DNA from 2 places in the Streptomyces sp. MST-110588 genome. Region 1 is predicted to be linked to the other one. Evidence: riboswitches for the same ligand, from Rfam matches in the RefSeq annotation. Region 1 holds a riboswitch; the other holds the start of a gene.
The links. A riboswitch is a leader RNA that binds a small molecule or an ion and turns the genes downstream of it on or off. The one in region 1 is predicted to bind S-adenosylmethionine.

Region 1 (6,894 bases):
GGCAACCGAGGACTGGGCACCACGGTCACCGTCTATGCCCTCGGCCTGGCCGTCGGCTATGCCGCGGGCTTCCTGGCCACGTACTTCTTCGGCTTCGGCAAACGAGGACTGGCCGAGCTGAACGCCCCACCGCACGGGCCCGCCGACGCTCCGTGCGAAGACCACGCCATACGGCCGACCACGACCACCCCGGCCTGACCCCGAGTTGGCCGGCATTCCCCACCGGGGGCACCCCGGGGACACCCCGGGAACGCCGCCGGGGCGGCACCCCCTGGGAGGAGGGTGCCGCCCCGGCTTTCAGGACGGTTGATCAACCAGACGGTCGATCAGAAGTCCATGTCACCGCCCGGCATGCCGCCCGGAGCAGCCGCAGCGGCCTTCTCCGGCTTGTCGGCGATGACGGCCTCGGTGGTGAGGAAGAGCGCCGCGATGGAGGCGGCGTTCTGCAGCGCGGAGCGGGTGACCTTGGCCGGGTCGATGATGCCCTCGGCGACCAGGTCGACGTACTCGCCGGTCGCGGCGTTCAGGCCGTGACCCGGGGTCAGGTTGCGCACCTTCTCCACGATGACGCCGCCCTCAAGGCCCGCGTTCGTGGCGATCTGCTTCAGCGGGGCCTCCAGGGCCAGCTTCACAGCGGCGGCACCGGTCGCCTCGTCGCCGTCCAGCTCCAGCTTCTCGAAGACCTGGGAGGCCTGCAGCAGGGCCACGCCACCACCGGCGACGATGCCCTCCTCGACGGCCGCCTTCGCGTTGCGGACGGCGTCCTCGATGCGGTGCTTGCGCTCCTTGAGCTCCACCTCGGTGGCGGCGCCGGCCTTGATGACGGCCACGCCGCCGGCCAGCTTCGCCAGACGCTCCTGGAGCTTCTCGCGGTCGTAGTCCGAGTCGGAGTTCTCGATCTCGGCGCGGATCTGGTTGACCCGGCCCTGAACCTGCTCGCTGTCACCGGCACCGTCGACGATGGTGGTCTCGTCCTTGGTGATGACGACCTTGCGGGCGCGGCCCAGCAGGTCCAGACCGGCGTTCTCCAGCTTGAGGCCGACCTCCTCGGAGATGACGGTGCCACCGGTGAGGATGGCGATGTCGCCGAGCATGGCCTTGCGGCGGTCACCGAAGCCCGGGGCCTTGACGGCGACGGACTTGAAGGTGCCACGGATCTTGTTGACGACCAGGGTCGACAGGGCTTCGCCCTCGACGTCCTCGGCGATGATCAGCAGCGGCTTGCCGGACTGCATGACCTTCTCCAGCAGCGGGAGCAGGTCCTTGACCGAGGAGATCTTGGAGTTGACGATCAGGATGTACGGGTCGTCCAGGGACGCCTCCATACGCTCCATGTCGGTGGCGAAGTACGCCGAGATGTAGCCCTTGTCGAAGCGCATACCCTCGGTGAGCTCCAGCTCCAGACCGAAGGTCTGGGACTCCTCGACGGTGATGACGCCTTCCTTGCCGACCTTGTCCATCGCCTCGGCGATCAGCTCGCCGATCTGGGTGTCGGCGGCGGAGATGGAGGCGGTGGAGGCGATCTGCTCCTTGGTCTCCACGTCCTTGGCCTGCTCCAGCAGGGCGGCGGAGACGGCCTCGACGGCCTTCTCGATGCCGCGCTTGAGGGCCATCGGGTTGGCGCCGGCGGCTACGTTGCGCAGGCCCTCCCGGACCAGCGCCTGGGCCAGGACGGTCGCGGTCGTCGTGCCGTCACCGGCGACGTCGTCCGTCTTCTTCGCGACCTCCTTGACCAGCTCGGCGCCGATCTTCTCGTACGGGTCCTCAAGCTCGATCTCCTTGGCGATGGACACACCATCGTTGGTGATCGTGGGGGCGCCCCACTTCTTCTCGAGGACGACGTTGCGGCCCTTGGGGCCGAGAGTGACCTTGACGGCGTCGGCGAGCTGGTTCATCCCGCGCTCGAGACCGCGCCGTGCCTCCTCGTCGAACGCGATGATCTTGGCCATGTGAAGTGGTCCTCCCAGGACTGGGGGTCCCCCCGGACTGCGTCTGGGGGAGGGTGGATACTCCGGACCGTGCTGGCGCCCGCGACGGACGGTCTGCCTGCCGGTGGTTCCTTGCTCCACCGGCCTGCGGACCTCACCGACCCGGTCCTCATCAGCACTCTCAGTCGGAGAGTGCTAACGCCAATGATTAGCACTCGGCCCCCTTGAGTGCAAGCGGCTTCACACTCCACGGGGCGACGGTCCGGCCAGAAGTGCGTACGGAAGCGGACCGGCTCCCGGGGCTCATCGGGGCGCGCACGCACGAAGGGCCCGTACCCCATGGGTACGGGCCCTTCGGCGTGAGTGTGCCGGTGGCCGATGCGCCGAGATCAGACGGCGAGCTTGACCATGTCCGCCTGCGGCCCCTTCTGGCCCTGCGAGATCTCGAACTCCACCCGCTGACCCTCTTCAAGGGTGCGGTAGCCGTCCATCTGAATCGCGCTGTAGTGGACGAATACATCCGCACCACCGTCGACCGCGATGAAGCCGTACCCCTTCTCCGCGTTGAACCACTTGACGGTGCCCTGAGCCATGCCTAACTCCCCTATTACTGGCCCTTGCACAGGACCGCACTCCGCGGACCCGGGTCAGACCTCACCCCCGGCGGTCCCCTATGCCAGGCGACATGGGAAGGCCCTGGGGTGTGCGCCGGAACGCGTCGACCGCCGCTGAATGTATCTGCACCACTGCCCAGAGCAACAGGTCAATCGGACGAGAATTCCGCTGTCGAACAATCGCTTATGTCGCCCGAACTAGGGATATTCCACGGCAAGTCGGGCCGGGCATAGCTCACCAACGCGACAATTCATATGCACACTTCGGGCACAACTCGTCGCGTTCTCATACGTGTTCCACACGCTTGCGGTCAGGGAGCGCCCCAACTGTATCGCCTTTAACAACACGGAACTGCCCCATCCGCTTCTCGGCGGACGGGGCAGTTCCGGGGACGGGCGGTCCGGGGAACGGACGGTCCCTGGACGGCGTACGGGGCGGGCTCAGCAGCCGCCGGCCACCGCCGGGATGATCGAGACGCCCGCCCCCTCCGGCGTCGGCGTCTGGAGGCCCTGCTCGAACCGCACGTCGTCGTCGTTGACATAGACGTTGACGAAGCGGCGCAGCTTGCCGGTGTCGTCCAGGACGCGGGCCGCGATGCCCTCGTGGTTCTTCTCCAGGTCGGCGATCACCTCGGAGAGGGTGGCGCCCTCGGCACTCACCTCGGCCCGGCCGCCGGTGTACGTACGGAGGATGGTGGGGATGCGAACGTTGACGCTCATGGGGTCCTGCCTTCCAGCTTCCAGCGGCTTGGGAAAAGCTCGGGGACGTACGGGTTCACGCAGGGGTTCACGTCTGGGTTCCCGTACGGGTTCAGGTACAAGTTCGGGCGGCGGCTTCGACGCCGCGTAGTCGCGGTGGTCGCGGCAGACGCGGCGATCGCGGCAGACGCGGTGATCGCAGTGCTCGCGGTCGGTCTCGTACGCCGGCTCAGCCGGCCAGGCCCGCGGCGCGGAACGCCTCCAGGCTCGGCCGGATCGTGGCGGTGGGCCCGGTGGTCGGCGCCACCGCGTCCAGGGTCTTCAGGCCGTCGCCGGTGTTGAGGACCACGGTGGTCAGCGTGGGGTCCAGCACGCCGTCCTCGATGAGCTTCTTCGTCACGCCCACCGTCACCCCGCCCGCGGTCTCCGCGAAGATCCCCTCCGTACGGGCCAGCAGCTTGATCGCGTCCACGATCTGCGTGTCGTTCACGTCCTCGACCGCGCCGCCGGTGCGCCGGGCGATGTCCAGCACGTACGGGCCGTCCGCCGGGTTGCCGATGGCCAGCGACTTGGCGATGGTGTCCGGCTTCTGCGGCCGTACGACGTCGTGGCCCGCCTTGAAGGCCGCGGAGACCGGCGAGCAGCCCGCGGCCTGCGCGCCGAAGATCTTGTACGGCCGGTCCTCGACCAGCCCCAGCGCGATCAGCTCCTTCAGCCCCTTGTCGATCTTCGTGAGCTGGGAGCCGGAGGCGATCGGGATCACGATCTGGTCCGGCAGCCGCCAGCCGAGCTGCTCGCAGATCTCGTACGCCAGGGTCTTGGAACCCTCCCCGTAGTACGGGCGCAGGTTGACGTTGACGAAGCCCCAGCCCTCGCCCAGCGGGTCGCCGATCAGCTCCGAGCAGAAGCGGTTCACGTCGTCGTACGTGCCCTCGATGCCGACCAGCTCGCCGCCGTAGACCGCGGCCATCACGACCTTGCCGGCCTCCAGGTCGTGCGGGATGAAGACACACGAGCGGAAGCCGGCCCGGGCCGCGGCGGCGCCGACCGCGCCCGCCAGGTTGCCCGTGGAGGAGCAGGACAGGGTGGTGTAGCCGAAGGCGCGGGCGGCCTCGACGGCGATGGCCACCACCCGGTCCTTGAAGGAGTGCGTGGGATTGCCGGAGTCGTCCTTGACGTACAGGCCGCCGGTGACGCCCAGCTCGCGGGCCAGGTTGTCGGCCTTGACCAGCTTGGTCAGGCCCGGGTTCAGGTTGGGGTGGTCCGCCACGTCGGCCGGCACGGGCAGCAGCGGCGCGTACCGCCAGATGTTGTGCGGCCCGGCCTCGATGCGCTTCCTGAGGCCCTCCGGGTCGCCGGCCGGCAGCTCGTACGCCACCTCCAGCGGCCCGAAGCAGACCGCGCAGGCGAAGACCGGCCCGAGCCCGACGCGCTCCCCGCACTCGCGGCAGGTCAGCGCGACGGCGGGGCCCAGGGAGACGGCGGAGTCGGTGGATCCGGCGGAGCCGGGGGAGACAGTGGATCCGGCGGGGACGGCGGAGTCGGTGGTGCTTTCAACAGACTGCACAGCCATGGAGGCGAGGCCCTTTCTCCTCATCTTCCTCGCGGCGCATCTCGCCACGAGACGGATTTGGCACCTTCCCTAGCCGGGAGCCTCGCGGGCCGCGCACTGGCGGCGACGGAGACCGGCTGGAGGGTTGCCGGGGCTTCAACGGGCCGTGTCCCTCTGCCCCTCTGGATGAGCGGTATGGCGCTGGGCGGACCCAGGCGTTTGTCGCGCGGCGACCCCGACATGCGGCGGCCATGCGCGTTGTTCAAGACTGTAACCGAAGGGGCGGACGGCCGAGACGGTCGTCCGCACCGCGAGATGGATCACAGAGGAACACACCGAGGAGTCCGCAGTGCTGGAAGAGGTGGAGCGCTGGCTCAGCAGCCGCTCCTGGTCCGCCGCCGACCGCCCGCTCGACCAGCTTCTGGCCGCGAAGAGCGCGATGGTGAGCGGCGGGACGGTGAGCGTGGTGCTGCCCGCGCTGAACGAGGAGGAGACGGTCGGTGAGATCGTCGCCACGATCCGCCGCGAGCTGATGACGCCGGCGGCCCCGCTCGTGGACGAGCTGGTCGTGCTGGACTCGGGCTCCACCGACCGTACGGCGCACGTCGCGGCCGGGGCCGGGGCCCGCGTGGTGCACCGCGACGACGTGCTGCCGCGGCTGCCGGCCCTGCCCGGCAAGGGCGAGGTGCTGTGGCGCTCGCTGCTGGCCACCCGGGGCGACATCGTCTGCTTCATCGACGCCGACCTGCGCGACTTCTCGGCCACATTCGTGTCGGGCATCGTCGGGCCGCTGCTCACCGACCCCGGCGTCCAGTTCGTCAAGGCGATGTACGACCGGCCGCTGGCCGGGGCGGCGGGCCAGGGCGGCCGGGTCACGGAGCTGGTGGCCCGCCCGCTGCTCAATCTGCACTGGCCGCAACTGGCGGGGTTCGTCCAGCCGTTGGGCGGGGAGTACGCGGTGCGCCGCTCGCTGCTGGAGCAACTGCCCTTCCCCGTCGGGTACGGGGTGGAGCTGGGGCTGCTCGTCGACGCCCTGCACACGGCCGGGCTGGACGCACTGGCCCAGGTGGACGTGGGCGTGCGCAAGCACCGCCACCAGGACGGCCAGGCGCTGGGCCGGATGGCGGCGGCGATCTACCGTACGGCGCAACTGCGGCTGACCCGCGGCCATTTGGTGCGCCCCCGGCTCACCCAGTTCGACCGGGGCGAGAGCGGGTTCATACCCCGTACCGTCGACGTGGACACCGAGGAACGGCCGCCGATGATCGAGATCCCGGAGTACGCGGAGCGCCGGGCGGCCTGACCCGGCGGGGCACGGCGGGCGCGGGATGGCGCCCGGTGGGCGCGCATGGTGCACGGTGGCCAGGGGTGGCGCCCGATGGATGAGCGTGACGCCCGGGAAACGGGCGTGGCGCGTGCGGAGGAGTACGGGATGTGCGCCGGGCGCCGGGGGTACGCCCCCGCGCGCCCTCACCTCCCCGTCCCGGCTTTGCTTCCGCACGTTTGAGCGGATCTGTCGCGGGTTAGTCTCGCGGCATGGTCTCCGAGCGTGCTGGTGCCCAGGTCCTCGTCGCGTCCAACCGCGGCCCCGTTTCGTATGCCCTGGACGAGAAAGGGGCGCTGACCGCCAGACGCGGCGGCGGCGGACTGGTCTCCGGGCTGTCCGCCATCGGGCCGGACGCGGGCGCGGTATGGGTCTGCGCCGCGCTCGGTGACGGCGACCGCGAGGCCGCGCGGCGGGCGGGCGGCCGGCTGGACACCGAGGACACCGGCGGCCAGCAGGTCCGGATGCTGGACATACCCGCGGACGTCTTCGGCGACGCCTACAACGGCATCGCCAACTCCGTCCTGTGGTTCGTCCATCACCTGCTGTACCAGACGCCCTTGGAGCCGGTCTTCGACGACGGCTTCCGCGCCCAGTGGGCGTCCTACGAGGCGTACAACGCGGCCTTCGCCGACGCGCTGGCGCAGGAGGCGGCACCCGGCGCGGCCGTCCTCGTACAGGACTACCACCTGACCCTGGTCCCGGGCATGCTCCGCGAACGCCGCCCCGACCTGCGGATCTCCCATTTCTCGCATACGCCGTGGGCGCCCGTGGACA
Region 2 (6,894 bases), 3.0 Mb from region 1:
GGGGCGGGACCTGGCCGCCGACGACACCGCGTGGGCCATGGACCGCATCATGCGCGGCGAGGCCAGTGACGCGCAGATCGCCGGGTTCGCGGTGGCGCTGCGGGCCAAGGGCGAGACGGTGGCGGAGATCTCCGGGCTCGTACGGGCCATGTACGGGCACGCGAACCTGATCGAGGTGCCCGGTCCGAGCGTGGACATCGTGGGGACCGGCGGGGACGGCGCCAAGACCGTCAACATCTCCACCATGTCCTCGATCGTGGTGGCGGGGACCGGGGCGAAGGTCGTCAAGCACGGCAACCGCGCGGCCTCCTCGGCCAGCGGCGCCTCCGACGTACTGGAAAAGCTGGGCGTCAATCTGGACCTGACGCCCCGGCGGGTGGTCCAGGTCGCCGCCGAGGCCGGCATCACCTTCTGCTTCGCCGTCAAGTTCCACCCCGCGCTGCGGCACGTGGCCGCCGCCCGGCGGGAGCTGGGGATCAGGACGACCTTCAACGTCCTGGGTCCGCTGACCAATCCGGCCAAGGTGACGGCCCAGGCGACCGGGGTCGCCGACGCCCGGATGGCGCCCATCCTGGCCGGGGTGCTCGCCGAGCGCGGCTCCAGCGCACTGGTCTTCCGGGGGGACGACGGGCTGGACGAGCTGACGACGACGGCGACCTCCAAGGTGTGGGTGGTGCGCGACGGCGCCGTACGGGAGGAGTCCTTCGACCCGCGGGACGTGGGGATCGACCTGGTGCCGGTGGAGGCGCTGCGCGGCGCGGACGCCTCGTACAACGCGGACGTGGCGCGGCGGCTGCTGGCGGGCGAGCGGGGGCCCGTACGGGACGCGGTGCTGCTGAACTCGGCGGCGGCGCTGGTCGCGCTCGAACCGGCGGACGGGCCGCTGACCGGGCAGCTCGCGGCGGGCATGGCCAGGGCGGCGGAATCGATCGACTCGGGAGCGGCCCGGCGGGCACTGGAGCGCTGGGTGGCCGCCAGCAACGCGTGAGTGTGCCGCCGCCCGTGGGGCGAGCGGGGCCGGGGCCCGTCCGGGATGCGGACGGGCCTTGCGCCTTCTTGATCGTGTGGCATGATGCTGAACAGGTCACGAGTGACAGCGAACAGGCCCCGGCCCGCTGTCCGGCAACCCTCCGTCCGTGGCGGGGTGCCCCGGGTGATGACCAGGTCGCAGGCAGCGAGGTCTGCGGCAAGCGCGGATCCCTCGCCAGGGATCCTGGTCCTTGAGGGAGTCCTCCTGTGATGCAGCGAATGCGCTAGGGCCTCCGGCCCCGTTTCCCGTTTCTCCTTATCCCCTTTTTCTCTTTTCGCCGCTGCCGGCCCACCCCGCTTCCGCGTGCCTGCCCAGCGGCGAAGCAGCCCTGCCTTCACGGGAGTTCGCCATGCCTGTTTCCGCTGCCGCCACCGACGCCGACGTCCGCGCTCCGCTGCCCGTGCTCGGGCGGGACGTCCTGGTCCCGCTGGTCACCGGCGGCGAGGTGGAGTACGCGGCGCTGGACGTCGCCGCCAGTGCCCCGGCGCTCCAGCGGGTCTGGGACGAGGTGGCCGCGTACGCCCCGTACTACGGCAGTGTGCACCGCGGGGCCGGGTACCTCTCGCAGCTCTCCACCGACCTGTTCGAGAACAGCCGCGCGGAGGTCGCCCGGTTCCTCGGCTGCCGCCCCGACGATCAGGTGATCTTCACCCGTTCGACGACCGACTCGCTGAACCTGCTGGCCACCGCCCTGCCCCGGGACGCCCGGGTCTTCGTCTTCGAGACCGAGCACCACGCCGCGCTGCTGCCCTGGGGGCGGCGCGCGGACGTCCGGGTGGACTGCCTGGACGCGCCGCGCAGCCCGCGGGAGGCGGTGGAGACGCTGGAGAAGGCGCTGGCGGCGCGCGATCCGTACGGCACCGCTCTGGTGTGTGTGACGGGCGCCTCGAACGTGACCGGTGAGCTGTGGCCCGTACAGGAGCTGGCAGCGGCGGCGCACGCGCACGGCGCGCGGATCGTGCTGGACGCGGCCCAACTGGCGCCGCACCACCCCCTGGACATCGCCGCGCTGGACGTGGACTGGGTGGCCTTCTCCGGGCACAAGCTGTACGCCCCGTTCGGCGCGGGCGTGCTGGCCGGCCGCGCGGACTGGCTCCAGGAGGCCGAACCGTACCTCGCGGGCGGCGGCGCCAGCCGTACGGTCACCCGGCGCCCGGACGGCGGCGTGGATGTCCGGTGGCACACCACCGCCGCCCGGCACGAGGCCGGCTCACCGAACGTCATCGGCGTCCACGCCGTCGCCGCCGCCTGCCGGACGCTGACCGAAGCGGGCTTCGAGGGCCTCCTCGCCCGCGAGCAGCGGCTGGTGGAGCGGGTGCGGCAGGGGCTGGCGCGGGTGCCCGGCGTGCGGGTGCTGTCGCTGTTCGGGGACGACGCCCCGCGGGTGGGTGTCCTGTCCTTCGTCGTGGAGGGCTGGCACAGCGGGCACCTGGCGGCGGCGCTCTCGGCGGAGTACGGGATCGGGGTGCGCGACGGGCTGTTCTGCGCGCATCCGCTCGTACGGATCCTGCTGGGGGGCGCGCCCGGGGAGCCGGCGCAGTGCGGTGCGCCGGCGCCGGATGCCGCAGCCGCCGCAGCGGACACGGCGGGTCCGGGGGCCTCGCTCGACGCGGTACGGGTCAGCTTCGGCGCCGGCACCCCGGACGAGCACGTGGAGCGGTTCCTGCGCGCCGTACAGGAGCTGGTGAGCGACGGCGCCCGGTGGAACTACCGCACCGTGGACGGGCGCTGCGTGCCGGACACCGCCGCGGTCGCCTCCTCGGCCTGAGCGGGCGGGCGGCACAGCCGGGCATCCGGACGGCCGGGCCCGGCGGCGGGGACCCGGAAGCGGCTCAGGAACGTGCCTCAGGAGTCCAGGCCGATGGCGAAGGCCGCCTCCAGGTCGTGCTGGGAGTACGTACGGAAGGCGATGTGGGTCTCCGTGGCGGCCACCCCCGGCACCTTGCTGATCCGGCCGGGGATGACCTCGGCCAGGTCGTCGTGGCGGGCCACCCGCACCATCGCGATCAGGTCGTGCGCGCCGGTGACCGAGTAGACCTCGCTGACGCCCTCCAGCGCGGCGATCTTCTCCGCGATCTCCGGAATCCGGTCCACGCTGGTCTTGATGAGCACGATCGCGGTGATCACGGCTGGCTCTCTCCCTCGGTCGCCTGTTCCTGCGGGCCCACCCTACCGGGGGCGTCCGCTGCCTTTGCCGCCGGAACGTACCTCCTGCGGTAGCGCACCCACGCGTACGTGAACCCCAGCGCGAAGCCCACGACGTGCGCGAGGTAGGCCACGCCGGGCCCGGTGGGGTCGCGCTGGGCCGCCATCCACTGGAGGAAGAACCAGAAGAGCAGCACGATCCAGGCGGGGAAGCGCAGCGGCAGGAAGAACAGGAACGGGTAGAGGCTGGTGACCCGTGCCCGGGGGAAGAGATACAAGAAGGCCCCCAGGACCCCGGAGATGGAGCCGGAGGCGCCGACCAGGGTCTGGCCCGACGCGGCGTGCGCGGCGGCGTAGCCCAGCAGCGCCAGGTAGCCGGTCAGGACGTAGAAGGCCGCGAAGGCAACCCGGCCCATCCGCGCCTCGGCCATGCCGCCGAAGACGTGGAGGAAGAGGATGTTGCCCAGCAGGTGCAGCCAGCTCCCGTGGACGAACAGCGCGGTCAGCGGGGTGATCAGGGCCCGCGGGTCGCCGCTCCACAGGTCGCGGGGGATCACGCCCCAGTGGGCGAAGTACGCGGTCTGGGCCTGCAGCAGGGCGCCGGGGTCGGTGGGGGACCCGTTCAGGCCCGAGGCGGGGCCCATGACGAAGACGACGCAGCAGACGGCGATCAGGACATTGGTCATCCTGGAGAACGCGGCCCGGATCTGACGCGGCGACCGGGGAAAGAGGGAGGACAGCGAGGACAGCGACGGGACCGTCATGAAGTGATCATGGCGCAATAGGGCCAATCGGGACAGAGCGCCTCGCCGCGTCCCGCGTCGCGGGCGGGGCCCGCACCCGGGCACCACCAGGCCGTAGGGTAACGGGCAGAACCTCGCGTACTTCTTTGTTCACGTACTCCCGCAGTCCGACGGCGCACCGCGTGGAAGCACGGGGACAACAGAGACACAGCACGGGCACCAGTTCGACGAGCGCGACGAAACGACGAAAGAGGGCGACACCATGGCTGTTCCCCCGCCGACGGATCAGACCCGGTGGCGCTGCACCCTGTGCGGCAACCTCACGCGTTTCGACGTCACGCGCCGCTCCCAGGTCGTGGAGTACGTGCACCTCGACCTGGCCGGGGAGGCCAAGGTGGAGGAGCGCGAGGTCCTCAGTGAGAGCATCGAGTCCGTTCGCTGCCGCTGGTGCGACGCGGTCGACCGGATCGAACTGGTCGCGCGGCCGGGCGCGAGCGCCTGAGACAGCGCCAGAGATCGGAGCGACGCAGCAGTGGTGGAACGTCCAGATGGGCAGACGGGGGCGGGGCACGACGCCGAGGCCGGTGCGGCCGAGGCCGACGAGGTGCTCGACCGGCCGCTGCCCGAGGGCGTACGGCGCCGGGTCGTGGCGCTGACCGCGGAATCCTTCGGCGGCCTGACGGTCGCCGAACTTCCGCCGCCGTTGCGGCAGTATGCCCGGTTCACCCCCTCCCGCCGGGCGAAGTTCGCGGGCAACGCCATGGCGGCGGCGCTGGAGGGCGACGCGGTCTTCCGGCAGCGGATCGCCGGCCGGGTCCGCCTGGCCCACCCGGAGCTGGCCGAGGCGCTGGACAACGGCACCCCGCCCGCCGCCGCCGACCCCCTGGACGTCGCGGCGGCGGCTTATGTGCTGCGCCCGCAGGGGTGGGTCAAGCTCGTCGAGGCGGCGGGCGAGGAGGCCCAGCGGGCGAGCGCCGAGCGGGCGGGCGAGGAGGCCGAGCGCGAGCTGTCCCGGCTCCGGGAGGAGCTGGCGCAGGCGCGCGCCCAGGCCCGTACGGACGCCGAGCGGACCCGCGGGGACCTGGAGACGCTGCGCAGGGAGAACGAGGCGCTGCGGCGCAAGCTGCGCAGTGCGCTGAACGACGTACGGCGCGGTGAGGCGGCGGTACGCAAGACCGAGGCCGAGCTGGAGTCCGTACGGGCCGCCGCGGCGGCGGAGAAGACGAGCGCGGACAGCGAGGTACGGCGGCTCAAGGCCCGGGTCGCGGAGGCCGAGGCGGTCCTGGAGACCGGCCGGCGGGCCGCCCGCGAGGGGCGCAGCGTGGAGGACATGCGGCTGCGGCTGCTGCTGGACACGGTCCTGGACGCGGCACAGGGGCTGCGCCGCGAACTGGCGCTGCCGCCCGCCAGCATGCACCCGGCGGACACCGTCGACGCGGTGACGCCGGGCAAGATGACGCCCAAGGACATCGCCACCCGCGCCCTGTCCGAGACCGACCCGGCGCTGCTGGACCAGCTTCTGGCCCTGCCGCAGGCCCACTTGGTCGTCGACGGCTACAACGTGACCAAGACCGGCTATCCCACGATGCCGCTGGACAAGCAGCGGCTGCGGCTGCTGGGGGGACTGGCGGTACTGGCCGCGCAGACGGGCGCGGAGATGACGTGCGTCTTCGACGGCGCGGAGCTGGCGGCGCCGGTGCTGCTCGCGCCGCCGCGCGGGGTGCGGGTGCTGTTCAGTAAACCGGGTGTGACGGCGGACGAGTTGATCCGCCAGCTCGTACGGGCCGAGCCGCCCGGCCGCCCGGTGGTCGTGGTCTCCACGGACCGCGAGGTGGCGGACGGGGTGGCCAAGGCGGGGGCGCGGCCGGTCGCATCGGCCCTGCTGCTCAAGCGGCTTGCCCGTACCTGACGCGCACGCGGACGGAGGCGGGATGTGCGTACGGGGGGGCGCGTGCGGCGCGTACCGGAATCCGATGTTTCGTATCTGAGCGTCAAATGTCCGTTACTGCCAGTGTGCTGTTGGTAAAGGATGGGGCTCCTGACGCAGATTTTTCTCCTGAGGATTTGAAGGGATCACAACTCGGTTACTAAGGTCATGCCTCAATCCTTCATGCAGGTGATCGTCCACCCGGGACGAACAGTGAAGGAACCGCCGAGTCCGCGCCGTTCACGCGGAGCCGGGGTCTTGCCACCCCCTTCCCGGTAGGCGGCTGGAGGAAGAAGGAGCTCGCCTTCGTGGCGTCCCACCGTCGACCCAAGCAGCCGAGCCGTACTCGGGTGACCGTGCTCACCGCGACCGCCGCCGCGGCCGTCGCCCTCTCGTCCCAGGCCGCCCAGGCCGCCCCGAAGCCGACGAAGCAGGACGTCAAGACCGAGGTCGACAAGCTCTACGAGCAGGCGGAGCAGGCCACCGAGAAGTACAACGCGGCCAAGGAGAACCAGGAGAAGCTGCAGAAGGAGGTCGACGGCCTCCAGGACAAGGTCGCCCGTGGCCAGGGCGAGCTCAACCAGCTCCGCAAGAGCCTGGGCGAGGTCGCCTCCGGCCAGTACCGCAGCGGCAGCATCGACCCCTCCGTCCAGCTCTTCCTCTCCGGCGACCCGGACACCTACCTGGACAAGGCCGCCACGCTGGACCAGTTGAGCGGTCAGCAGGCCGACCAGCTCAAGACCATCGCGGACAAGCAGCGCCAACTCGCCCAGCAGCGCCAGGAAGCCGCGAGCAAGATCAAGGACCTCACCGACACGCGCGAGGCGCTGGGTGAGAAGAAGGACGAGATCAAGGGCAAGCTCGCCAAGGCCCAGGAACTGCTGAACTCCCTCACCGCCAAGGAGCGCGCCGAGATCCAGGCCAAGGAGAAGGCCGCGCAGCAGAAGGACGCGCAGCGGGCCAGCCGTGGCGCCGGCGGCGGGGAGCGGCCCGACCTGGGCAAGGACGCGCCCGAGTCGGGGCGGGCCGCCGCCGCGCTCGCCGCCGCC

Region 2: another riboswitch for S-adenosylmethionine. It lies ahead of KGS77_RS27355 (aminotransferase class V-fold PLP-dependent enzyme); the one in region 1 lies ahead of thrC (threonine synthase).

What each region holds. Positions count from the first base shown of each region.
Region 1 is NZ_CP074380.1:3,181,349-3,188,242, forward strand. It holds gene KGS77_RS13795 (PTS transporter subunit EIIC) at 1-198, shown strand, start outside; gene groL (chaperonin GroEL) at 327-1,949, opposite strand; gene KGS77_RS13805 (cold-shock protein) at 2,318-2,521, opposite strand; gene KGS77_RS13810 (MoaD/ThiS family protein) at 2,984-3,262, opposite strand; gene thrC (threonine synthase) at 3,471-4,814, opposite strand; SAM riboswitch class I at 4,832-4,986, opposite strand; gene KGS77_RS13820 (glucosyl-3-phosphoglycerate synthase) at 5,143-6,096, shown strand; gene KGS77_RS13825 (trehalose-6-phosphate synthase) at 6,330-6,894, shown strand, end outside.
Region 2 is NZ_CP074380.1:6,226,732-6,233,625, forward strand. It holds gene trpD (anthranilate phosphoribosyltransferase) at 1-988, shown strand, start outside; SAM riboswitch class IV at 1,083-1,199, shown strand; gene KGS77_RS27355 (aminotransferase class V-fold PLP-dependent enzyme) at 1,380-2,798, shown strand; gene KGS77_RS27360 (Lrp/AsnC ligand binding domain-containing protein) at 2,876-3,157, opposite strand; gene KGS77_RS27365 (rhomboid family intramembrane serine protease) at 3,154-3,861, opposite strand; gene KGS77_RS27370 (hypothetical protein) at 4,181-4,420, shown strand; gene KGS77_RS27375 (NYN domain-containing protein) at 4,451-5,827, shown strand; gene KGS77_RS27380 (C40 family peptidase) at 6,154-6,894, shown strand, end outside.